DNA from 4 places in the Cellulosimicrobium sp. PMB13 genome. Region 2 is predicted to be linked to each of the others. Evidence: predicted binding sites of a transcription regulator. Region 2 holds the regulator's gene; each other region holds the start of a gene.
What was found. Region 2 encodes HrcA, which represses chaperone genes, less so after heat shock. Its sites were predicted from a motif close to TTNGCACTCGNNNNNNNCGAGTGCNAA; they were not measured.
Positions count from the first base shown of each region.

Region 1: a site for HrcA is predicted at 1,821-1,847, ahead of groL (chaperonin GroEL). Genes of this name have one in related genera too.
Region 3: a site for HrcA is predicted at 2,542-2,568, ahead of groES (co-chaperone GroES). Genes of this name have one in related genera too.
Region 4: a site for HrcA is predicted at 3,143-3,169, ahead of V5D56_RS19460 (FmdB family zinc ribbon protein). Genes of this name have one in related genera too.

Region 1 covers NZ_CP145910.1:4,492,600-4,498,466, forward strand. Annotated here, with positions in the region: gene groL (chaperonin GroEL) at 33-1,658, opposite strand; gene V5D56_RS19975 (glycoside hydrolase family 15) at 1,972-3,594, shown strand; gene V5D56_RS19980 (phytoene desaturase family protein) at 3,603-5,084, opposite strand; gene V5D56_RS19985 (cold-shock protein) at 5,126-5,329, opposite strand; gene V5D56_RS19990 (LytR C-terminal domain-containing protein) at 5,433-5,867, opposite strand, start outside.
Region 2 covers NZ_CP145910.1:3,603,969-3,609,835, reverse strand. Annotated here, with positions in the region: gene V5D56_RS16260 (DUF3097 domain-containing protein) at 1-539, opposite strand, end outside; gene V5D56_RS16255 (MFS transporter) at 641-2,086, shown strand; gene hrcA (heat-inducible transcriptional repressor HrcA) at 2,181-3,197, shown strand; gene dnaJ (molecular chaperone DnaJ) at 3,301-4,425, shown strand; gene V5D56_RS16240 (16S rRNA (uracil(1498)-N(3))-methyltransferase) at 4,452-5,252, shown strand; gene V5D56_RS16235 (HIT domain-containing protein) at 5,332-5,682, shown strand; gene V5D56_RS16230 (PhoH family protein) at 5,853-5,867, shown strand, end outside.
Region 3 covers NZ_CP145910.1:2,119,256-2,125,122, forward strand. Annotated here, with positions in the region: gene V5D56_RS09685 (hypothetical protein) at 1-22, shown strand, start outside; gene V5D56_RS09690 (glutamate--cysteine ligase) at 30-1,166, opposite strand; gene V5D56_RS09695 (THUMP-like domain-containing protein) at 1,171-2,439, opposite strand; gene groES (co-chaperone GroES) at 2,718-3,014, shown strand; gene V5D56_RS09705 (WhiB family transcriptional regulator) at 3,202-3,492, opposite strand; gene V5D56_RS09710 (MerR family transcriptional regulator) at 3,788-4,936, shown strand; gene guaB (IMP dehydrogenase) at 5,040-5,867, shown strand, end outside.
Region 4 covers NZ_CP145910.1:4,375,743-4,381,609, forward strand. Annotated here, with positions in the region: gene V5D56_RS19455 (penicillin acylase family protein) at 461-3,007, opposite strand; gene V5D56_RS19460 (FmdB family zinc ribbon protein) at 3,236-3,571, shown strand; gene V5D56_RS19465 (SAF domain-containing protein) at 3,721-4,443, shown strand; gene mscL (large conductance mechanosensitive channel protein MscL) at 4,592-5,065, shown strand; gene V5D56_RS19475 (hypothetical protein) at 5,088-5,321, opposite strand; gene V5D56_RS19480 (hypothetical protein) at 5,432-5,867, opposite strand, start outside.

The sequences.
Region 1 (5,867 bases), 890 kb from region 2:
CGGACGAGGCCGGGACGCGGGTCAGGCGTGGATCAGAAGTCCATGCCGCCCATGCCACCGGTCGGGTCGCCCGCGGGGGCGGACTTCTCCGGCTTGTCGGCGACGACGGCCTCGGTCGTGAGGAAGAGCGCCGCGATGGAGGCGGCGTTCTGCAGCGCGGAGCGCGTGACCTTGACCGGGTCGTTCACGCCGGCGGCGAGGAGGTCCTCGTAGACACCGGTCGCGGCGTTGAGGCCGTGGCCCGACGGGAGGTTGCGCACCTTCTCCGCCACGACGCCGCCCTCGAGGCCGGCGTTGATCGCGATCTGCTTGAGCGGGGCGTCGATCGCGGCGCGCACGATCGCGGCACCGGTCGCCTCGTCACCCTCGAGCTCGAGCTTCGCGAACGCGACGGCACCGGCCTGGATGAGCGCGACGCCACCACCGGCGACGATGCCCTCCTCGACGGCCGCCTTCGCGTTGCGCACGGCGTCCTCGATGCGGTGCTTGCGCTCCTTGAGCTCGACCTCGGTCGCCGCGCCGGCCTTGATGACCGCCACGCCGCCCGCGAGCTTCGCGAGGCGCTCCTGGAGCTTCTCGCGGTCGTAGTCGGAGTCCGACTTCTCGATCTCGGAGCGGATCTGGTTCACGCGACCCGCGATGAGGTCGGCGTCGCCGGCACCCTCGACGATCGTGGTCTCGTCCTTGGTGACGACGACCTTGCGCGCCTGGCCGAGCAGGTCCAGCGTCGCGGTCTCGAGCTTGAGGCCCACCGTCTCGGTGATGACCTGGCCGCCGGTGAGGATCGCGATGTCCTGGAGCATGGCCTTGCGGCGGTCGCCGAAGCCCGGGGCCTTGACGGCGACGGACTTGAACGTGCCACGGATCTTGTTGAGCACCAGCGTCGCGAGAGCCTCGCCCTCGACGTCCTCGGCGATGATGAGGAGCGAGCGCCCCTGCTTCATGACCTGGTCGAGGACGGGGAGCAGGTCCTTCACGTTCGAGATCTTGGACTCGACGATGAGGACGTACGGGTCCTCGAGCACGGCCTCCTGGCGCTCGGGGTCCGTCTCGAAGTAGCGCGCGAGGAAGCCCTTGTCGAAGCGCATGCCCTCGGTGAGCTCGAGCTCGAGGCCGAACGTGTTCGACTCCTCGACCGTGATGACGCCCTCCTTGCCCACCTTGTCGAGGGCCTCGGCGATGAGCTCGCCGATCGCGGGGTCGCCGGCGGAGATGGCGGCCGTGGCGGCGATCTCCTCCTTGGTCTCGATCTCCTTGGCGGCGTTGAGCAGCTGCTCGGTCACCGCGTCGACGGCCTTCTCGATGCCGCGCTTGAGGGCGATCGGGTTCGAGCCGGCGGCGACGTTGCGCAGACCCTCGCGCACGAGCGCCTGGGCGAGCACGGTCGCGGTGGTGGTGCCGTCACCCGCGACGTCGTCCGTCTTCTTGGCGACCTCCTTGACGAGCTCCGCACCGATCTTCTCGTACGGGTCCTCGAGCTCGATCTCCTTGGCGATGGAGACGCCGTCGTTCGTGATCGTCGGCGCGCCCCACTTCTTGTCGAGCACGACGTTGCGGCCCTTGGGGCCGAGGGTGACCTTCACGGTGTCGGCGAGGACGTTGAGCCCGCGCTCCATCCCGCGACGGGCCTCCTCGTTGAAGGCGATGATCTTTGCCATGGGGAATGATCCTCCGCTGGTGGCTTTCGGCGGTCGGCGGGCGCCCGCGACGGACGACCCGCGTCGGGCGGCGTTCATGTCACGCCGCCGGGGCGGGCCTCACCTGTCGACCTGGTGTTGTTGCGCGGCACCCGCCTGAACGGCTGCCTGCGCTGGTCACTTCTGTCACTCTCACAGGGAGAGTGCTAACGCCATTATTGGCACTCGCACCCTGCGAGTGCAAGACAGCGACGGCCCCTTCTCCCCCGTATCGCCCGCGGCGGAATGTCGGCGCCGGTCCATGTCGTGGCCGTGCTCCCCTAGGATGCGCGGTGTGATCCGCGCAACAGCGACGTGGCGCCTCGGTGCGGTGGCCGGCTTCGTGCTGGTCCCGAGCCTGGGGCTCAGCGCGGCGACCCCTTCGGCCGAACCGGAGGGTGAGCACATCGAGCTGTACCAGGACGGTGTCGCGGTCACCTCCGGCGCGCTCCTGCGCCTGCCGTCCGGGACCGCCGTGACCTATCTCGACGGGAGCCGCGTCCTCGACCCGGCGAGTCTCGACGCCGCCGCGCTCGCCGCAGGCGTCGACCCGGCCGACGGCGAGGCCGGCCGCCTCGCGCAGGTCGCGGGGGCTCCCCTCGACGCCGCCGCGCTCCTCGACGCGTCCGCCGCCGACGACGCCGCAGCCTCCTCGCGCGCCTGGCTCGCCGCGGGCACCGTCCCCGGCACCGGCGGGCCGTACGCGGAGCTCGGCGAGGACGCGCTGCTCGACCTGCGCGCCCTCGTGCTCGACAACGGGGCGTCGCTCGCCGCGCCCTCGCCCAAGTGGCGCTACGTGTGGCCGCGCGACGCGTCGTTCACCGCGGCGGCGCTCGCCCGCACGGGTCACGTCGACGACGCCCTCGACGTGCTCGGGTTCCTGGCCCGGGTGCAGGAGGAGGACGGGTCGTTCCACGCGCGGTACCTGCCGGACGGCTCCGGTGTCCCCGACGACCGCGGGCTCCAGTCCGACGGCACCGGCTGGGTCCTGTGGGCGGCGGCCGTCGTGGTGGCCGAGGCCCCCGCGTCCGACCGGGCCGACGTCGTCGCCCGCCTGCGTCCCCTGGTCGACGCGTCCACCGCGCACGCGCTGTCGCTCGTCGCCGGAGCCGACGCGCTGCCACCGGCGTCGAGCGACTACTGGGAGGTCGAGCCGACGTCGCTCACGCTCGGCACCGCCGGGCCTCTCCTCGCCGGGCTCGAGGCGGCGTCCGACTTCTACCGGACCGCCGCCGCGACCGAACGACCGCGACGCGCGACGGTGTACGGCGCGGGGGTCGGCAGGGTCCCGCAGCCGGCAGACGCGGCGAGCACGGCCGGTGCAGCCGGTGCGGCGGGCGCAGCCGGTGCGGGCGGGGCCGGTGCAGGCGTCGAGGGTGCGAGTGGTGCCGTCGACGATGTCGGCACCGACACCGGCGCCGCGGTCGGGACGTGGACGCGTGTCGTGCAGACGTCCGGGGCCGCAGACCGGCTGCGCGCCGCCGTCGAGGACGCGTTCGGCAGCCAGGGGTACCCGCGGCACGTGACCGGCGGCCCGCGCGACGCCTCGACGGCGTTCGTCCTCCCGCCGTTCCAGCCGGAGCCGCTCGACGGCGCGCGCGAGGCCTGGCAGGCGTCCGTCACGGAGATGCTGCGGCCGGCCGGGGGCCTCGCTCCCGGCGCGGGGTGGCGCGAGGACGGCATCTCCTGGACGCCGCAGACGACGCTCTACGCCCTGACCGCCGCGTCGTCGTCCGACGCCGAGGACCGGGCCGACGCGCGCGAGTGGCTGCGCTGGGTGGACGAGCACCGCACGGCGTCCGGCGCCATCCCGGAGAAGGTGCTGGCCGACGGGTCGCCCGCGGCCGTCGCACCGTTGTCGTGGAGCTCGGCGCTCGTCGTCCTCGCTCTCGTCGAGCTGGACGCCGCCGAGCGGTAGGGCGGTTCCTACCGCGGCGCGAGGTCGGGGGCGTCGCGCACGTCGAACTCGCGCCGCAGCACGCGGCGCGCGGCGTACCAGCCGCCGAGCCCGTGCACTCCCGGGCCGGGCGGCGTCGACGCCGAGCACACGTACACGCCCTCCAGGCCGACCGCGTACGGGTCCGGGCGAAGACTCGGCCGCGCGACCATCTGCCACATCGTCACGGCGCCGCCGGCGATGTCGCCGCCGACGTAGCTCTCGTCGTGCCGGCTCATCTCTGCCGCCGGCACGCAGCGCGACGCCACCACGACGTCGCGGAACCCTGGGGCGAAGCGCTCGATCTGGGCCACGACGTCCTCCGTGACGTCGCGCGTCGACCCGGCCGGCACGTGCGCGTAGGTCCACAGCGGCCGGAGCCCGCCCGCTCCGCGCCCGGGGTCGACGACGGTCGGGTCGCTGACGAGGAGCATCGGCCGCTCCGCGTGCCGCCCGGCCGCGACCTCCGCCTCGGCGAACGCCATCTCCGCGCGCGTCCCGCCGACGTGCACGGTGCCCGCCCGGCCGACCTCGGCGTCCGCCCACGGGACCGGGCCCGAGAGCACGAGGTCGACCTTGGCCGCGGCATCGCCGTGCCGGAACCGCCGCAGCGCCGTGGCGGCGCGCGGCGCGAGCCGGTCCGCGAAGACGTCCGCGACGACGCGCGGCACGGTGTCGAACACGTACGCGCGGGCCGGGGGCAGATCGGCCCGGGACGCCACGCGGTGACCCGTCACGACGTCGCCCCCGTGCGCGCGCAGGTCCTCGACGAGCGCCGCGACGATCGCACCGGACCCGCCGCGCGGGAGCGGCCAGCCACCCGGGGCGTGGCCCAGCGCCGCGAGGAGCAGCGCGGTCCCCGCACCCGCGAGCGACGGCAACGGGGTGATCGCGTGCGCGGCGACGCCCGTGAGCAGCGCCGCGGCCTCCTCGGTCGCGAAGCGACGGCCCCACGCACGGCTGCCCTGCTCGAGCACCGCCGCGCCGAACCGCGCCGCGACGACGGCGCCCTCCGGCCGCAGCACGCGGCCCGGCACCGAGCGCTTGTCGCCCAGCGCGACCGCGGCGACGTCGCGCCACCCGTGCGCGAGGGGACCGAGCAGCGCACGCCAGGCTGCGCCGTCGGGCCCGCCGAGCCGCTCGACCGTGCGGTCGAGGTCGTGGTAGGCGATGCCGGCCCGGCCGCCGTCGAGCGGCTGGGCGTACGAGACCTCCGGGACGACGAGGTCGACCCCGCGCGCTCCGAGGTCGAACGCCTCGAAGAACGGCGACGCCCACGCCATCGGGTGGACCGCCGAGCACACGTCGTGCACGAGCCCGTCCGCCAGGCCCAGGTCGAGCGTCCGCGCACCGCCGCCGATCGTCGGCTGCGCCTCCAGCACGCGCACCGCCAGCCCGGCACGGGCGAGCGTCACCGCGGCTGCCAGACCGTTCGGGCCCGAGCCGACGACGACCGCGTCGAGGTTCTCCACCGCGCTCGCTCAGCCCCTCGGCAGCACCGTCGTCAGCACGGTCAGAGCGGCCGCACCTGCTCGGCCTGCGGCCCCTTCGTGCCCTGGCCGAGCTCGAACTCGACCTCCTGGCCCTCTTCGAGGGAGCGGTAGCCGTCGGACTGGATGGCGCTGAAGTGGACGAACAGGTCCTGACCGCCGCTGGCCGGGGTGATGAACCCGTAGCCCTTCTCGGCGTTGAACCACTTCACGGTGCCCTGAGCCATCGAGATCTCCTCGTGCGTCGTCACCCACGGGACGACCGCCGCCTCGTGGTACGGCGAGCCTAGCGGCGACGGAGGGCCGGGGAAAGGAGAACGCCGTGCCAGGTCAGCCCGCGGGCGTGAGCTCCGACTTCACGATGACGACGACGTCGCCGGAGCGCAGGGGCTGCTGGACGACGTTCTCCGCAGGGACACCGAGCGCCGCCGCGACGGCGGCGGCCGTGTCGCTGCGGTTCTCCGCGTACCAGACGGTCGTCACGGCGACGTCGTCGGGGCTGCCCTCGTAGTCGGCGGCCTCGACCTCCGTGAAGCCACGCGCCTCGAGCGCCTCGGCGCCCTGGGCCGCCATGCCCTGGAGCCCGCTCGCGTTGAGCACCCGCACGTACGCGCTCGGGTCGGCGGCCGCCATGAGCGCGTCGAGGTCCGGAGCGGCCGGGGTCTCCTCGACCGGTGGCTCCTCCGTCTCGGCGGGCGGCTCCTCGGTCTCGGCGGGAGTCTCGGTCGCGGCGTCGCCGGGCGTCTCGGTCGACGCCGCGGGGGG
Region 2 (5,867 bases):
GGCACGAGGTGGTCGACGAGGACGCCTACCCGCTGCTGCGGCGTCGGGCCGAAGTCCGCGAGCGCGTCGGCGAGGTTGTCGACGCCGTCGAGCAGCTCGACGACGACGCCCTCGACGCGCAGGTCGTCGCCCCACACCTTCTCGACGAGCTCGGCGTCGTGCTTGCCCTCGACCCAGATGCGGCTCCCGCGCGCGACCCGGGCCCGCTGACCGGCGACCGCTCGCGACCCCGACGCGGTCCGTGCGGGGGCGGCGGGCGCCCGCGACGTCACGGGCGCGGTCAGCTCGACGGGCTCGCCGTCGACCCAGAAGCCCGGGCCGAGCGGGAACGTCCGCGTGCGGCCGGACCGGTCCTCGAGGACGACGACGTGCATGCCGCCGGACTTCTCGACGCGCACGACCGCGCCGACCCAGCCCGTCTGCACCTCCTCGACGACGAGGCCGCGCTCGGCGGCCTGCGGGCGCGAGACGCGGCGCGCGCGGTGGTGGGGGGTGGCGGGGCCCCCGAGGACGTCGGATCCGTAGCGGTCTGCAGGCACGACGACAACCCTAGGTTCGACCGGAGCGTGACCTGGCGGTACGACACGCGCCCTCCGGTCCCGGACGCGCGGGCCGGGGTGCCGGATGGTACGACGGACCGGTGACCGACTCCCCGGAACCCGACCGTCTGCGCTGGCGCGTCCTGGCGGTGTGCCTGGCCGTGGGGTTCGTCACGACGCTCGACGTGTCGATCGTCAACGTCGCGCTGCCCTCGATCGAGGAGTCGCTCGACGCCGGGCCGAGCCAGCTGCAGCTCATCGTCGCCGGGTACACGCTCGCCTTCGGCCTGGCCCTCGTCCCGGCGGGCCGGCTCGGGGACGCGGGCGGCCGACGTCGGCTCTTCATCGCCGGCCTGGTCGGGTTCGCGGTGTTCAGCCTCGCGTCCGGGATCGCTCCGACCGACGACCTGCTCGGCGTCGCCCGGCTTCTCCAGGGGGTGAGCGCGGGCCTGCTCAACCCCCAGGTCGTGGGCCTGATCCAGCAGCTCTTCGCGGGCGCCGAGCGCGGGCGGGCGTTCGGCCTGTTCGGCGCGACGATCGGCGTCTCGACGGCGATCGGCCCGCTGCTGGGCGGGCTGATCCTGGCGATCGCCGGCTCTGCCGACGGCTGGCGCTGGATCTTCCTCGTCAACATCCCCGTGATCGCCGTGCTGCTGCCGTTCGCCTGGCGGCTCGTCCCCGCCCCCACCCGGAGGCCCGGGCCCCGGCGGCTCGACCCGGTGGGGCTCGCCCTGCTGGCGGTCGTCACGGTCGCCGTCATGCTGCCGTTCGTCACGACGACGGGCCGCGGGGACGACCCGTCGCGCTGGTGGTGGCTCGCCCTGGGCGCGGCGGTGGGCGTCGTCGCGCTGCTGTGGGAGCGCCGGTACCAGCGACGCACCGGCGCCGCGGTGCTCGACCCGGACGTGCTCGGTCTCGCGTCGTTCCGCAACGGTGCGCTGCTCGGCATGGCGTACTTCGCCGGGTTCACGGGGATCTTCCTCGTCGTCACGCTCTACCTGCAGGACGAGGTCGGGTACACGCCCCTGCAGGCGGGCCTGGTCGGCATGCCGTTCGCGGCGGCCTCGGGCGTGTCGGCGTGGCTGGCCGGCCGTGCAGTCGCGCGGCTCGGCCGTCGGCTGGTCGTGCTGGGGCTGCTGCTCGTCCTGGCCGGCATGGTCACCGCGGACACCCTCGTGCGCACGCTCGGTGACGAGCCCGCCGTGATCGGTTGGGCGCTCGCGGGCGCCCTGGCTGTCGCGGGGACGGGCAGCGGCATGGTCATCGCGCCCAACCAGACGCTCGCGCTCGCCGAGGTCCCCGTCGCGAGCGGAGGTGTGGCCGGCAGCATGATCCAGGTCGGGCAGCGCATCGGGTCCGCCGTCGGCATCTCGGTGATCCTCTCGGTGTACTACGGCGGCCTGGCCGCCGGGACGGACGCCGCCCGGGCGACGGGGCGCGCGATGCTCGTCACCATCGGCCTCGTGGCGCTCGCTCTGGTCGTCGGTCTGGTCGACCTGCGTTCGCGTCGAGCGGAGGCCGCCCCGACCCGCGCGTCGGCCGCGTAGGATTAGCACTCGACGGACGAGAGTGCCGACGTCCCGGGCCCGGACCGGGCGGCGGTGCGCGGTACGCAGGCACGTGGGTGCGCAGGAGGTGGACGTGAGCGAGGAACGCCGGCTGGAGGTCCTGCGGGCGATCGTCGAGGACTACGTCCTGACGCGCGAGCCCGTGGGGTCGCGCGTGCTCACGGAGCGCCACGGTCTCGGCGTGTCGCCGGCCACGATCCGCAACGACATGGCCGCCCTCGAGGACGCCGGGTACATCGCGCAACCGCACACGTCGGCGGGCCGCATCCCGACGGACAAGGGCTACCGGCTCTTCGTCGACCGGCTCTCGGGCGTCAAGCCGCTCTCCGCGCCGGAGAAGCGCGCGATCGAGACGTTCCTGTCCGAGGGCGTCGACCTCGACGACGTCATCGCACGCGCCGGGCGTCTGCTCGCGCAGCTCACTGGCCAGGTCGCCGTCGTGCAGTACCCGTCGCTGCGCCGCTCCGGGCTGCGGCACCTCGAGCTCGTCCCCGTGGGGCAGGACCGCCTGCTCGTCGTCATCATCACCGACACCGGGCGCGTCGAGCAGCGCACGCTCGAGGTCGCGAGCGTCCCGGACGAGGGCACGCTCGCCGAGGCCCGCGCACGGCTCAACGCCGCCGCTGCCGGCAAGCGGCTCGCCGACCTCATCCCGGGCCTCGCGGAGGTCGCCGAGACCTTCCACCCCGACGACGCGCCGCTCGTGCGGGCGGTCGGCGAGCTCGTCGCGCAGACGCTCGCCGAGGAGAGCGAGGAGCGGCTCGTCCTCGCCGGGACGGCGAACCTCGCGCGTGCGGGCATGCGGTTCGAGCACGCGCTGCGCCCCGTGCTCGAGGCCCTCGAGGAGCAGGTCGTGCTCCTCGGTCTCCTCACCGAGATGGCCGCCGAGTCGGGCGTCAACATCCGGATCGGCCACGAGAACCGGCTCGAGGGGCTCGTGGAGACGTCCGTCGTGACGACGGGCTACGGTAACGACGGGGACACGGTCGCCCTGGTCGGCTCCATCGGTCCCACGCGCATGGACTATCCCGGGACGATCGCCGCGGTCCGCGCGGTCGCCCGGTACCTGTCGCGGGCGCTCGGCACGTGACCGGCCGCCCACCGACGACCACCGACGACCGGTCGACGACCGTCGGCGACCATCGAACCTGCCGGGCACGGCTCCGGCGCCCGGCACCAGCAGAGAGTGACGTGTGAGCGACTACTACGAGATCCTCGGCGTGGCCCGCGACGCCAGCCCGGACCAGATCAAGAAGGCCTACCGCAAGCTCGCCCGCGAGCTGCACCCGGACGTCGCGGGGGAGGAGTCGGGCGACCGGTTCAAGGACGTCGCGCGCGCCTACGAGGTGCTGTCGAACCCCGAGAAGCGCCAGCAGTACGACCTCGGCGTGGACCCGACCGCTCCCGGCGGCGGGGCCGGTGGCCCGATGGGCGGGGGCTTCGGCTTCCAGGACATCTTCGAGACGTTCTTCGGTGGCGGTCAGGCGCAGCAGGGCCCGATCCCGCGCGCGCGCCGCGGCCAGGACGCGCTCGTCCGCCTCGACATCGACCTCGCGGAAGCGACGTTCGGTGCCAAGCGCGAGCTCCAGGTCGACACCGCCGTCGTGTGCGGCACGTGCGGCGGCTCGTGCTGCCGCCCGGGCACCTCGCCGCGCACGTGCGACGTGTGCCACGGCCGCGGCACGGTCCAGCGCGTCGCGCGGTCGTTCCTCGGTCAGGTCATGACGAGCGCCCCGTGCGCCGCGTGCCAGGGCTTCGGCACCGTGATCCCGGAGCCGTGCGCGGAGTGCTCGGGAGAGGGCCGCGTCCGCAGCCGCCGCACGATCAGCATCAACGTGCCCGCCGGCGTCGACACCGGGACGCGCATCAAGCTCACGTCGCAGGGCGAGGTCGGCCCCGCCGGCGGTCCGGCCGGCGACCTGTACGTCGAGATCCGCGAGCGCAACCACGACACGTTCGTGCGTCGCGGCGACGACCTGCACTGCACGCTCCAGGTCCCCATGACGGCGGCCGCGCTCGGCACCGTGCTCGAGCTCGAGACGCTCGACGGCGCGCAGGAGATCGACCTGCGACCCGGCACGCAGCCGGGCCAGATCGTCACCCTGAAGAACCTGGGCGTCGGGCACCTGCACGGCGCGGGTCGCGGCGACCTCAACGTGCACATCGAGGTCCAGGTCCCGACGGCGCTGGACGAGGAGCAGGAGCAGCTCCTGCGCTCGCTCGCGACGCTGCGGGGCGAGGAACGTCCCGACCCGCGTCTGTCGGCCGCGCACCCCGGTGTCTTCTCGCGCCTGCGCGACAAGCTCTCCGGACGCTGAGGGATGCGCGTGAGCGAGCAGCGCCCGTGAGCGCCCCCGTCTTCCTCGCCGAGACCGGCATCGACCGCGTCGCCCCCGGCGACCGGTACGTCCTCGACGGCGCGGAAGGGCGCCACGCGGGCGTCGTGCAGCGCAAGGCGCGCGGGGAGCGGGTCGACGTCGTCGACGGCGACGGCGTGCGCCTGCGCTGCGTCGTCGAGGACGCCGACGCGGGCACGGTGACGCTGCTCGTCCAGGAGGTGGACCGCGAGCCCGCGCCGGACGTCGTGGTGACGCTCGTGCAGGCGCTCGCCAAGGGCGACCGGGACGAGATGGCGATCGAGGCGGCGACCGAGGTCGGCGTCGACGCCGTCGTCCCGTGGCAGGCGGAGCGCTCGGTCGTGGTGTGGCGCGGGGAGCGCGCCGCGAGGTCGCACGCCCGCTGGCTCGCGACCGTGCGGACCGCGACGAAGCAGGCTCGCCGGGCCCGCCTGCCGCACGTCGCGGAGGCCATCGACTCGCGCGGTCTCGCGGCGCGCACGGCGGAGGTGGTCGCCACGGGCGGGATCGTGCTCGTGCTGCACGAGGAGGCGACGACGGCGCTCGCCGACGTGCCCCTGCCGGCTCCCTCCAGCGACGCGACCTCGGCGGACGTCGCGGCACCCGAGATCCTCGTCGTCGTCGGGCCCGAGGGCGGGATCTCCGACCGCGAGCTCGACGCGCTCACCGCCGCAGGTGCCGTCGCGGCCCGGCTGGGGCCGCACGTCCTGCGGACCTCCACGGCAGGTCCGGTGGCCATCGCCCTGCTCGCGCAGCGGCTCGGGCGGTGGGGTGTCGACCGCGCCTGACGCCCGCGCGTCCGGCAGTGCGCCGCCCGGGTCCGCACGGCCCGGGCGAGGACCGGGGTCGTGGACTAGCCTCGGCCGCATGACGAGCACCGACACCGACTGCCTCTTCTGCCGGATCGTCGCGGGCGAGGTCCCCGCGGACGTCGTCGCGACGAGCGAGCGCTCGGTCGCCTTCCGGGACATCGACCCGCAGGCGCCCGTGCACGTCCTCGTCGTCCCGCGCGACCACCACGGGGACATCGCGCAGCTCGCCGCGGCGGACCCCGAGCTGCTGAGCGACGTCGTCGCGCTCGCCGACCAGGTGGCGGGGGAGCTCGCGGACGGGCAGTTCCGCCTGATCTTCAACTCCGGACCGCGCGCGGGGCAGAGCGTGTTCCACGTGCACGGGCACGTCATCGCGGGGACCGAGCTGGGCTGGTCGCCCGCCTGACGCGGAACCGTGCGAAAGCGCGTGTGCGCCCACCGCGTGCTCGGTACGATGGTGAGGTGCCCCACGGCACGTGTCCCACCGGCACCATCTGCACCACCCGTGCCACCTGACCCACCCGTACCACCCGTACGACTGCCCGAACGAAGGAGCGCAGCGGCGCAAGCCGGCTCATGACATCCCTGCCA
Region 3 (5,867 bases), 1.5 Mb from region 2:
CGTCGTCCTGCGCGACTACTGACGCGTGCTCACAGTGGTCGCCCGGCCCGCATCTCGGCGACCAGCGACCGCACGACGGCGTCCAGCTCGCCGCCGTTGCGCCGGGCGACGGCGCGCTGGCGCTGGTACGACGCCCCGCGCCGCAGGATCGTGCGGACCCCGTCGAGCTCGTCGAGGCACCCGAGCCGCGCGGCCACGGGCTCGAGCTCGGTGAGGAGGCGTGCCACCGCGTCGGTGACGAGCTCCTCGTTCCCGGCGCGGTCGAGGATGATGATCGCGTCCATGCCGTAGCGCGCCGAGCGCCACTTGTTCTCCTGCGCGAACCACGGGGGGAGCGTGGGCAGCTCGCGGCCCTCGTCGAGCAGCGTCGAGAAGTGCTCGACGAGGCAGTGGGTCAGGGCGGCGAGGGCGAGGAGCTCCGTGACGTTCGTCGTGCCGTCGCAGATGCGGGTCTCCAGCGTGCCGAACCGGGGCGCCGGGCGCAGGTCCCAGCGGATCTCGCTGAAGTCGTCGATCACCCCGGTGTGCAGCATGTCGGCGACGTAGCCCTCCAGGTCGGGCCACGCCTCGAACTGGAAGGGCAGGCCCGCGGTAGGCAGCTGCTGGAACATCAGCGCGCGGTTCGACGCGTACCCCGTGTCCTTGCCGCCCCAGAAGGGGGAGCTCGCCGAGAGCGACTGCAGGTGCGCGAAGCACGTGAGCATCGCGCGCTGGATCGGCAGAACCTTGGCGCGGTCCTCGATGCCGACGTGCACGTGCACGCCGTAGATCAGCATCTGCCGTCCCCACCACTGGGTGCGGTCGATGAGCGTGGTGTACCGCTGCTTGTCGGTGACCTTCTGCTGCGCCCAGCGCGCAAACGGGTGCGTGCCCGCGCACATGAGCTCGACGCGCAACGGGTCGGTGACCGCGCGGATCTCCTCGATCGAGCGCTCGAGGTCCCTGCCCGCCTCGCCGACCGTCCGGTGCACCCCGCTGACGACCTCGACGGTGTTGAGCAGGAGCTCCTGCTTGATCGACGGGTGCTCGCCGCCGCCCGCCGGGCGGACGGCGTCGAGCACGGTCCGCGCGACCTGCCGCAGGTCGCCGGAGTCGGCGTCGACGAGCGCGAGCTCCCACTCGAGACCGACGGTGGAGCGCTCGGAGCGCGCGAAGGGGATCTCCACGGCGTCAGCCCTCCCGCCCGGTGGCGGTGACCCGGTCGAGAGGCTCGACGACGAGCACGCGCTGCTGCCCCCCGACGCGTGTCAGGACCACCGTGGCCTCGGCGTCTCCGGTGAGCGCGAGCTGCTTGCGCAGCTGCTCGGGCGTGACGGCCGTCCCGCGCTTCTTGATCGTGAGCCGCCCGACGCCGCGCTCGCGCAGGTACGCGCGCAGCCGCTTGAGGCCGAACGGCATGGTGTCGAGCACCCGGTACCCGCGCGCGAGCCCGGCCGCGAGACCGTTCTCGCCCACCGGGGCGGGGGAGTCCGTCGTGACGTACGCGATGGTCCGGTCGAGGAGCCGGCCCCCGAGCTCGGCCGCGGCGTGCCCGACGAGACCGGCCCGGATCACCGCGCCGTCGGGCTCGTACAGGTAGTGCCCGACGTCGCCGGCGTCGGGCACGACGTCCTCGTCGCCCGGGCGGTGCGCGAGCGAGCGGGCGACGGTGTGCTCGGTCCCGTCCGGGTCCGTGCGGGTCGTGAGGACGAGCGCGGCCCGGCCCGGCCCGGCAGGAGCGAGCGGGCCGAACCACAGGGCGGCCTCGACGACGTCGCCGTCGACGGACACCCACTCGGTCTCCGCGTCGGCCGGGAGCCCGTTGTGCGAGATCCCGGGCCCCACCTTGATGCCCACGGCCGGGACCCGGTCGCGCAGCGCCCACACGGCGTCGAGCGGCGGGGCGTAGGCGCGCGGGTCGAACACGCGCGACCCGGAGCGGGTGCGCCGCGCGGGGTCGGCGTAGACCCCCTCGACGCCCTCGGCCGCGAGATCGAGCGCGAGACCGTCGCCGTGGCGCACCTCCGCCTCGGGGAAGTGCCGGAGGTTCACGGTCGCGAGGGCGGCGGTGAGCTCGTCGACGTCGGTCGCGAGCACGTGCAGGCCGGTCCCGGCGAACGCGAGCGAGTCCGCGCCGATGCCGCACGTGAGGTCGGCGACCTTCGTGACACCGGCCTCGAGGTAGCGCTGCGCGTGCCGGGCCGCGACGACCAGGCGGGTCGCCTGCTCCAGGCCGGCCTGGGTGAACAGCATGCCGTCGGCGAACGACCCGAACTTGGCGCGTGCGGCGGCCCGCAGGCGCGACTGCGTGAGCGCCGCCGCCGCGAGGTCGGGGTCCACGCCCTTCGCGCGCAGCCCCGCCGACAGCACGAGCGCCTGGTGCTCGTCGTAGGGCGGCAGCGCGCCGAGCAGGGCCCAGCCCTCGGGGCTGAGCAGCTTCGACAGCGCGGCGGCATCCATGCGTCGATCCTTCCACGGACGTGCGCCCGCGTGCGCCCCGGCCCGGTGAGGTGTCGAACGCCGAGGGCCGTGGTCCACGTCGCGCCGCCCTGCGCGAACACGCTGGCACTCGCCTTGACCGAGTGCTAACCGCGACCTAGATTGGGCAGCGGGTCGGCGCCGTCTGCGACGGTGGCCACCCCACGAGCGACCCGGCTGCCGGCACCCGCGACGACGGCCAGCCACGGTGCGCTCGACCCAACCGTCAGCAGTTCTCACAGCGAAAGGGGAGGTCCGACGTGTCGGTCCCCATCAAGCCGCTCGAGGACCGGATCGTCGTGAAGGCCCTCGAGGCCGAGACCACGACCGCATCCGGCCTGGTCATCCCGGACACCGCCAAGGAGAAGCCCCAGGAGGGCGAGGTCCTGGCCGTCGGTCCGGGCCGTGTCGACGACAACGGCAACCGCGTCCCCCTGGACGTGACCGTCGGCGACAAGGTCATCTACAGCAAGTACGGCGGCACCGAGGTCAAGTACGGCGGCGAGGACTACCTCGTCCTGTCCGCGCGCGACATCCTCGCCGTCGTGGTCGGCTGACCCAGCCGGCACCGTACGCCACAGGGCCCCGCGACCGTCCCGGTCGCGGGGCCCTGTCGTCGCCGCGGACGGGTCGCCCCACCCGTCGCGGCGGTGCCGGCGCCCGTGCTGAGCGTCCGCGCCGGCCGGTCCTTCGCGCTGCTGCGGGTCGTCGTCGACCCGCAGCAGCCATGTCCTGGTCGGGCCGTCAGCCCGTCTTGCGCCCGGAGCCCGCGAGGATCGCCGCGCGCTCGTCCTCGCTCAGCCCGCCCCACACGCCGTACGGCTCGCGCACGCGCAGCGACTGCTCGCGGCACTGCATCATCACCGGGCACGAGTGGCAGATCGCCTTCGCGGCCTCTGCGCGTCGTCGTCGCGTCGAGCCACGCTCGCCCTCGGGGTGGAAGAACAACGTGTCGTCCTGATCGCGGCACGAACCCTGGTACTGCCATTCCCAGAGTTCCATCACCGGTCCGGGGAGCCTCGAGATCTCTGCCATGGCGAACAACCTACAAGCGTTGCAGAAGTTGTTCAAGTCCCTGTGTGGATCACGTGAACCCGCAGGTCGTAGCGCGGTCGAGTTTCGGCTCGGACCGGCATCGCGCCAGCCGCCGGGGAAGTGCGTCTGAGCGCGGTGGCGAGGGACGACGACGGCGCGATGCGGGAGGCCCCCTGGCGCGTTCGCCATCAGGGTGAACAAGTGCTGCACAGCGTGCGGCGCGAACCAGGTCACGGTGTGGTCGAGGTCGGGCGGGCGAGTGGCGGGACGTGGGCGTGATCGGCAGAATCGCTCCATGACCTCCGTGCGGTCCGCCCCCGACCCCGAGGGAGCCCGACCGACCATGCCTCACAGTCCCGGTCTCGCCGTCGCCGTCGTCGCCCGACGACTCGGCGTCGCGCCCGCGACCCTGCGCACCTGGGACCGCCGCTACGGCCTGGGACCCTCGGAGCACCGCGCCGGCTCGCACCGCCGCTACACCGACGACGACGTCGCCCGCCTGTTCATCATGCGGCGCCTGACGCTGGAGGGGGTGGCCCCCGCGGACGCCGCGCGGAACGCGCTCACGGCTGACGGCGACGAGCTCGCCGCCCACCGGGGGACGAACGCGACCCTCGAGCCCGCGGACGCGGTCGTCGACGCGGAGGACCTGGTCGACGACGAGCCGGCCGACGACGAGGAGCCCGTCGGGACGGTCCCCCACGGCGGGGCGGCACGGCCGTTCCTGCGCGCCGTCCCGGGAGGCGAGAAGCGCGGCCCGTCCGCTCCCCGGATCGGCGGGCTGCGCGACGCGCGTCCCGTGACCGTCTCCGACGTGGTCGACGCGGCCATCGCCTACGACCAGCGCACGTGCGACCGCCTTCTGCGGATCCCGGCCGGCGTCGACCCCGCCGAGTGGTGGTCCGACCTCGTCGAGCCGGCGCTCGACCGTCTCGCCGAGCGCACGGTCCTCGCGACGTCCGGCGAGGTGCCCGAGGTCGTGCTCGCCAACGCCACGCTGGGTGCGCTCCGCGAGTACACCCAGGCACGGGAGGACGCGATCGTCGCGGCGGGCGGCCCGCCGCGCAATCACCCCAGCCGCATGCGCCGCATCGTGCTGGTGTTCGCCGCACCCGACGAGCCGCTGCCCCTCGCCGCGCACGCCCTCGCGGCCGCGCTCGGCGCGCACGGCGCGATGGCCCGGATCGTCACCGGCCCGGCGAACGTGCACCGCACGCTCGAGCTCGTGACGATGGTCCGTCCCGCAGCCGTCGCGATGGTGACCACGCAGGCCCGGCCGGACCTCGGGATCGTGCACGCCACCTTCGAGGCCAACCCCGGTCTCCCGGTGTTCGTCGGCCTGCCCAGCGACGACGTCGCCGCCGACCTCCCGCTCGCCCCCACGGTGCACCGGGTGCGCAGCTTCCCGGGGCTGCTCCACGAGCTCCTCGCCGTCGTGCGCTGACCGGCACGGCGCCCCGTCCGGGGCGCCGCCGGGCACGTCGCCGTCAGGGAGCGACGGGTCGCGCACGGGAATAACGGGCGGCCTCGCGGCGTAGAATCCGGGTGTGACCGCCTCGCCCGCTCCCGGTTCCACGCCCGCCCCCTCGCCCGCGCCCGGGCACGACCCGTTCGGCTTCCTCGGCCTCACGTACGACGACGTGCTGCTGCAGCCCGGGTACTCGGACCTGGCGCCGTCGGAGATCGACACGACGACCCGCCTCACGCGCGAGATCTCGATCCGCGTCCCGCTGATCTCGGCGGCCATGGACACCGTCACGGAGTCGCGCATGGCGATCGCCATGGCGCGCCAGGGCGGCATCGGGGTGCTGCACCGCAACCTGTCCATCGAGGACCAGGCGTACCAGGTGGACCTCGTGAAGCGGACGCAGACGGGCATCATCTCCAACCCCGTGACGATCGGGCCCGACGCGACGCTCGAGGAGCTCGACCGGACCGCGGGGGAGTACCGCATCTCCGGCTTCCCGGTCCTCGACGCGCAGCAGCGCCTCGTCGGCATGGTCACCAACCGGGACCTGCGCTTCACGCCCGTCGCCGAGTGGGCGACGACGAAGGTCGACGAGGTCATGACGCGGCAGCCCCTCATCACCGGCCCGTCGGGCATCTCGCGCGAGGACGCGACAGCGCTGCTGCGCAAGCACAAGATCGAGCGCCTGCCGCTCGTCGACGCGGACGGGCACCTCACCGGCCTCATCACGGTCAAGGACTTCGTGAAGTCGGAGCAGTTCCCGAACGCGTCGAAGGACGGCCAGGGCCGCCTCCTCGTCGGCGCGGCGATCGGCTACTTCGGCGACGCGTGGCAGCGCGCGACCACCCTCATCGAGGCCGGCGTCGACGTGCTCGTCGCCGACACGGCGCACGGCAACGTCCGCATG
Region 4 (5,867 bases), 770 kb from region 2:
CGTCCTGCCCGTCACCGTCCGGCAGTTGTCGGTCGTGACCGGCACTGCGCGACGGTGCGGTGGCGGTCGATCGCGCACGTCGCCGTCCGACGGCGGGGCGAGGGCGGTCCTGCTCGCCGCGGCGTGGCGTCGCGAGGTAGTACCCCGGTCCCGCGAGGTCGTGCCGTGGTTGCCGAGGTAGAGCCGTGGTCGTCTGACCAGGGCTCTACCTCGCCGAACCAGAGCTCTACGTCGGCGACCAGGGCTCTATCTCGCGGTGAGCGCGCACCAGGGTGAGACGACGCCGGGAGGGGTGGGTGGGGGCGCCGCGTCGTGGTGGGTCTGGCGGGAGCCGCGAGGAACGAGCGGCGGATGGTAGACGCGGCGCCCCCGCCCACCCCGACACCCAGGGCGACCACGCGCCATCGGGCATAAGGACCGCGGTACTGCTTCGTGCTTCCGGCCCATCCCCGACCGAACGCTACGGGACGAGGATGAGCTCGTCCGTCCCGGCGTCGGCGACGGCCTCGACCGTGAAGGGCCACGCGAAGGTCTCGCCGCGGGCCCACGTGCCGAGCTGGTCGTCGTAGTGCTTCGACGCCGGGTGGCCGGACGTGCCGGTCACGGTGACCCAGGTGGAGCGGTCGAGGTCGTCGAGGTCGACGACCATGCGCATGGACGGCCCGGCGGTCACCTCGAACGAGCCTGACGCCGCGTCCCACGCCGTCGCGTTGACGATGGACGACCCGCCCGGCATGCCCACCGGGTCCGGGTTGACGTAGTCGCGGACGGGCGCCGGGATCGACTGGCCGCCGAGGACGGGGTGCTCGAGCTCGAGCTGGTGCAGCTTTCCCCAGGCCCAGTCGGTGGGGACCTTGCTCTGCTCGACGGTGAGGTCGAGGCGCGCGGAGATCAGGGCCTGGGTGAGCACCTCGTCGCGTGTCTCGACGACGCTCACGGTCTGCCGGTCGTCCCAGTACGGGTCGGTGGGGTTCTCGACGAGCCGCTGCACGACGGCGAGCCACCGGCTGCCGCCGCTCGGTCGTGCGGACTCGGGCAGCTCGTCCCAGAACGTCAGCTGGAGCAGGTTGCGCCACACGGCGGCGAAGTACGCCGCGGCGGCGGAGTCGGTGTCGGTGCGGTAGTCCCAGTCGGCGAGGAGCTCCTGGCCCTGGGCGGCGAAGTCGTCGTCGATGTCCTGGTCGAGCAGGATCGGGACGAGCGCCTCGGCGAACGGGCTGCGGTCGTCGACCTGGATGTCGTTCATGGTGTCGACGTCGATCGCCCGCCCGGCCGCGATCTCCTCCTCGAGGAGCTGGCGGATGCGCTGCGAGCGGTACCCGTAGTCCCAGTCCGTGGTGAGGAACGGTTCGAGGCCGGCGGGCAGCACGGCCTGGTTGGCGGCCACGACGAAGCCCTCGGCGGGGTCGACGACGCGCGGCATCTGGTCGCTCGGGACGTAGCCCTGCCAGTCGTAGCGCGCGTCGGAGCCGTCGCGGGGCCACGTGCCGTCGGACGGCACCGCGGAGTCCGGGACGACCTGCCGGACCGGGATCTTCCCGGGGGCCTGGTAGCCGATGTGTCCGTCCGTGGTGGCGAAGACGATGTTCTGCGCGGGCACCTCGAACAGCGCGGCGGCGGCCTGCATGTCCTCGGCGTCGGCGGCGAGGTTGAAGGCGAAGACCGCGTCGGCGGTGCGGCCGGGCTCGAGCGCGGTCCACTGGAGGGAGACGGCGTACTCGCCCAGCTGCGTGTCCGGCGCGGGGGTGTCCTCGGCCGACGCCGTCGCGGGGATGACGGTCGAGACGATCGGCCCGTGGACCGTCGAGCGGATCTCGAGCTCGACGTCGTCACCGCCCGCGACCTCGAGGGTCTCGGTGCGGATGTCGAGCGGCTCCCACGTGTCGCCGCGCAGGTACGTGTCGTCGCGCACCCGCTCGACGAAGAAGTCCGTGACGTCCGCGCCCATGTTGGTCAGGCCCCACGCGAGCTGGGCGTTGTGCCCGATGACGACGCCGGGGAACCCGGCGAACGAGAAGCCTGCGACGTCGAACGCGCAGTCCGGGCCGACCGTCGTGCAGTGCAGTCCCACCTGGGCCCAGATGCCGGGGGCGGAGAGGCCGAGGTGCGGGTCGTTCGCGAGGATCGGCTGTCCGCTGGCCGTGTGCTCGCCGGACACGACCCACGAGTTCGAGCCGGTGCCCTCGCCGCGCCCGATGAGCACGGGGACGGCGGCGAGGGCGCGGTCCGCCGACGCGACCGCGGCCTGCAGCCCGTCGGACGAGTACGTCTGCGCGACCTCCGGCGAGAGCTCGGCGGAGACGCGCTGCGGGTTCTCGAGCTCGCCCGGCTGGAGGATGGGTGCGTTGACGTCCGACGGGTACGCCGGGAAGAGCTCGGCGACGCGCGCCGGGTCCTGGAGCGTGCCGTACGCGAGCGCCCGGTCGAGCTCGTCGTCGTAGTTGCCGCGCAGGTCCCACGCCATGGCCTTGAGCCACGCGAGCGAGTCGATCGGGTCCCACGGCGCGGGGTCCGCGACGTCGACCTGCAGGCCGAGCACCGTGTACTCGAGGGCGATCTCGCTCGGGCTGCGGTTCTCGAGGTAGGCGTTGACGCCCTCGGCGTAGGCCTGGAGGTAGGCCTTCGTCTCCGGGGCGATGAGGTCCCACTCCTGCTCGGCCACCTCGCGCCAGCCGAACGTCCGCGTGACCTTGTCGGCAGCGAGAGCGTCCGGGTTGTCGCCGACGAGCTCGGTGAGGCGTCCGGACGTGACGTGCCGGCGGTAGTCCATCTCGAAGAAGCGGTCCTGCGCCTGGACGTAGCCCTGGGCACGGAAGAGGTCCTCGGGCGTGTCGGCGTAGATCTGCGGGACGCCCTGCGCGTCGCGCAGCACCGTCACCTCGGCCTCGAGCCCGCTGAGCGAGATCTCGCCACCGGTCTGCGGCAGCGGACGGCGGACGGTCGTGACGACGAGCACGGTCACCGCCACGAGCACGACGACGAGCACGGCAGCGACCGCGATGAGCACACGTCGGCCGGTCCGCCGGGCCGGGCGCGTGCCGGTCACGGTCTCAGGGTCGTCACCGGCAGGCTTCTCGACGGGTTCGTGCGCAGACACGGTGCGAGACTACCCCGGCCGGGGTCCGCGCCCGCCCGCGTATGATTGGCACTCGGAAGAATCGAGTGCCAGCGAGTGTTGACCTGGCGGCAGAGGCCTGGCCCCGTCGGGTCGCCGTCACGTGAACGAGGAGAACCCGTGCCCACCTACGCGTACACCTGCACCGCCTGCGGTCACGCCTTCGACATCCACCAGTCCTTCACGGACGAGGCCCTCACGGTCTGCCCGGAGTGCTCCGGTCGCCTGCGCAAGGTGTTCTCGCCCGTCGGCGTGACCTTCAAGGGGTCGGGGTTCTACCGGACCGACTCGCGCTCGGGCGGGAAGTCCACCTCGGCGTCCACGAGCGCGAAGAGCTCGTCGAACGGCAGCGCGAGCAGCCCGAGCACGTCCGGGTCCTCCTCGAACGGTTCCTCGGCGGGCTCCTCCTCGGCCTCGTCCTCGTCGAGCTCTGCCGCGAGCACGCCCGCCTCCTGACTCCCGCGACCGCCGCGCGGCAACCCGCCGCGCACGGTCGACCACAGGCGCGCACCACGAGGGCCCCGGCATCTGCCCGGGGAATCGTCACCGCCGTCGTCCACAAGGGCGACGGCGGTCGTGCGCGGGTCCTCGCTAGCGTCGCGGCCATGTCCTGGACCCCTCGCCCAGCTCCCGTGCCCGACGACGCCCGGGCCAGTGCCCGTGCGGTGCGCCGTCGGGCGGGGGTCCTGTGGTGGCGCCTGCGGTTCGTCGTGGCCGCGGTGTGCTGCGGCCTCGCCGCGACCGCGACCGTCTCGGCCCTGCGCCCCGAACCTCCGCCGACCGTCCCCGTCGTCGTGACCGCGCGCGAGGTCTCCGCCGGTGACGAGCTCGCCGCGGCGGACGTCCGGGTCGTCGAGGTGCCCGCCGGCCTCGCCCCCGAGGCGTTGCGGTCGCCCGACGAGGCCGTCGGCCGGTCCGCGTCCGTCCGCATCGCGCCGGGGACCGCTCTCCAGGAGTCGCTCGTCGCGGCGGGCGACCTCGTCTCCGCCGCACCGCCGGGAACCGTCGTGGCACCCGTGCGGCTCGACCCCGGGGTCAGCGGGCTGCTCGCGGCGGGCGACCGGGTGGACCTGCTCGTCGCGTCCCCCGCCACCGGCCTCACGGGGGTGGCCGGCGAGCCGGCGGCGGCCGACGGCGCAGACCCCTACCTCGCGCGCGGCGCGGTCGTCGTGCCCGGCCGGCCGGACGAGTCGGCCTCGGGTGGACTGCTCGGCTCCCCCGCCACGACCGGCGAGCAGACCACGCTCGTCGCCGTGCTCCCCGAGGAGGCGGAGCGGCTCGCCGCCGTGGCGGGCTGGGGCCAGGTGACGGCGGTCCTCGTCCCCTGACCCGCACCCGGCCGTGGCCGGCACCCGTCCGTGGGCCCGGAACCGCTGTTGCCGTCCGTGCGTGGCGTTGGGAGGATCTGCCCTGCACCAGATGCACTGACGTGGCGCCGCCGCCACGCGGACCACAGACGTGAAGGGGATCTACCGGATGAGTGTGCTCAACGGGTTCAAGGAGTTCGTGCTGCGCGGGAACGCGATCGACCTCGCGGTCGGCGTGGTCATCGGCGCCGCGTTCACCTCGATCGTCACCGCGATCGTCGACGGCCTGATCAGCCCGCTCATCGCGATGATCTTCGGCAAGCCGGACATCTCGAACATGTGGGAGATCGGCCCGATCAACGAGGCGACGATCAACATGGGCCTGATCCTCAACGCGATCCTGCAGTTCCTCCTCGTCGCCGTCGCGATCTACTTCGTCATCGTGCTGCCGATGAACCACCTCGCCGCACGCCGCAAGCAGGACGTCGAGCCCGAACCGGAGGCCCCGGCGGAGGACGTCCGCGTCCTTCAGGAGATCCGCGACCTGCTCGCCGCGCAGGCCGGTGCAGCAGGCCACGGACCGGGCGCGTCCGGCGCAGGGCCGGCCGGCGGTACCCTCGGCGGTCCCACCGACCGGCTCTGACGACCAGGACGGAGCGCCCCGGTCAGTGCTTCCCGTAGTGCGGAGGCACGTCCCGCAGCAGGCGGTCGTCGTTCTGCCCGTTCCCGCCGCCGTCGCTCGTCGCGGGATCTCCCCAGCCGCCCGGGCGCTCGTCGTCGCTCACGCCAGGGACCGCCGTCGTCTCCGTGCCGCGGCGCACCGCACGGCGCGGACGCCGCGTGACGGGACGTGACGGCGTCGGCTCCGGGGCGGTGTCGTCGTGCCGGGCGGAAGTCACGGGACCATCGTCGCACCACGCCGGACCGCCCGACCAACGCGTCAGGGCCACAGGTCATCCCCGTGACGCGTCACCCTGACACCGTCGCGGCGGCTGCGCGGTGAGAGACCTCAGAGGTCGTCGTCGCCGTGGTCGGCGTCGTCGTCGAGCACCGGCACGACGACGATCCGGTCACCGCCGCCCGTCTGGGCCACGCCCCCGGTCTCCGGTAGGCGAGCGTCCCGCACCCCCTGCACGACGCGCCGGATGCGCTCGGCCTCCTTGGCGGGGTCGAGGAACGCGGCTGCCGACCACACCTGCGCGACCGTCCAGCCGATCCGTTCGAGCCGCTCGGCGGTCTGCCGGTCGCGCACGCGGACGCTGCGCTCGGCGACGTACGCGGTGTCGTCGGTGAGGACGGCGACGAGCAGCTCCCCCGGCAGGTCGGGGTGCCCGACGACCAGGGGGATCCGGTCGCCGTCGCCGACGCCGTAGTCGGTCTCGACGACGAGGCCCGCGCGCCAGAGGCGCTCGGCGAGGTCGAGCACGAGCCGGTCAGGGGTGCCG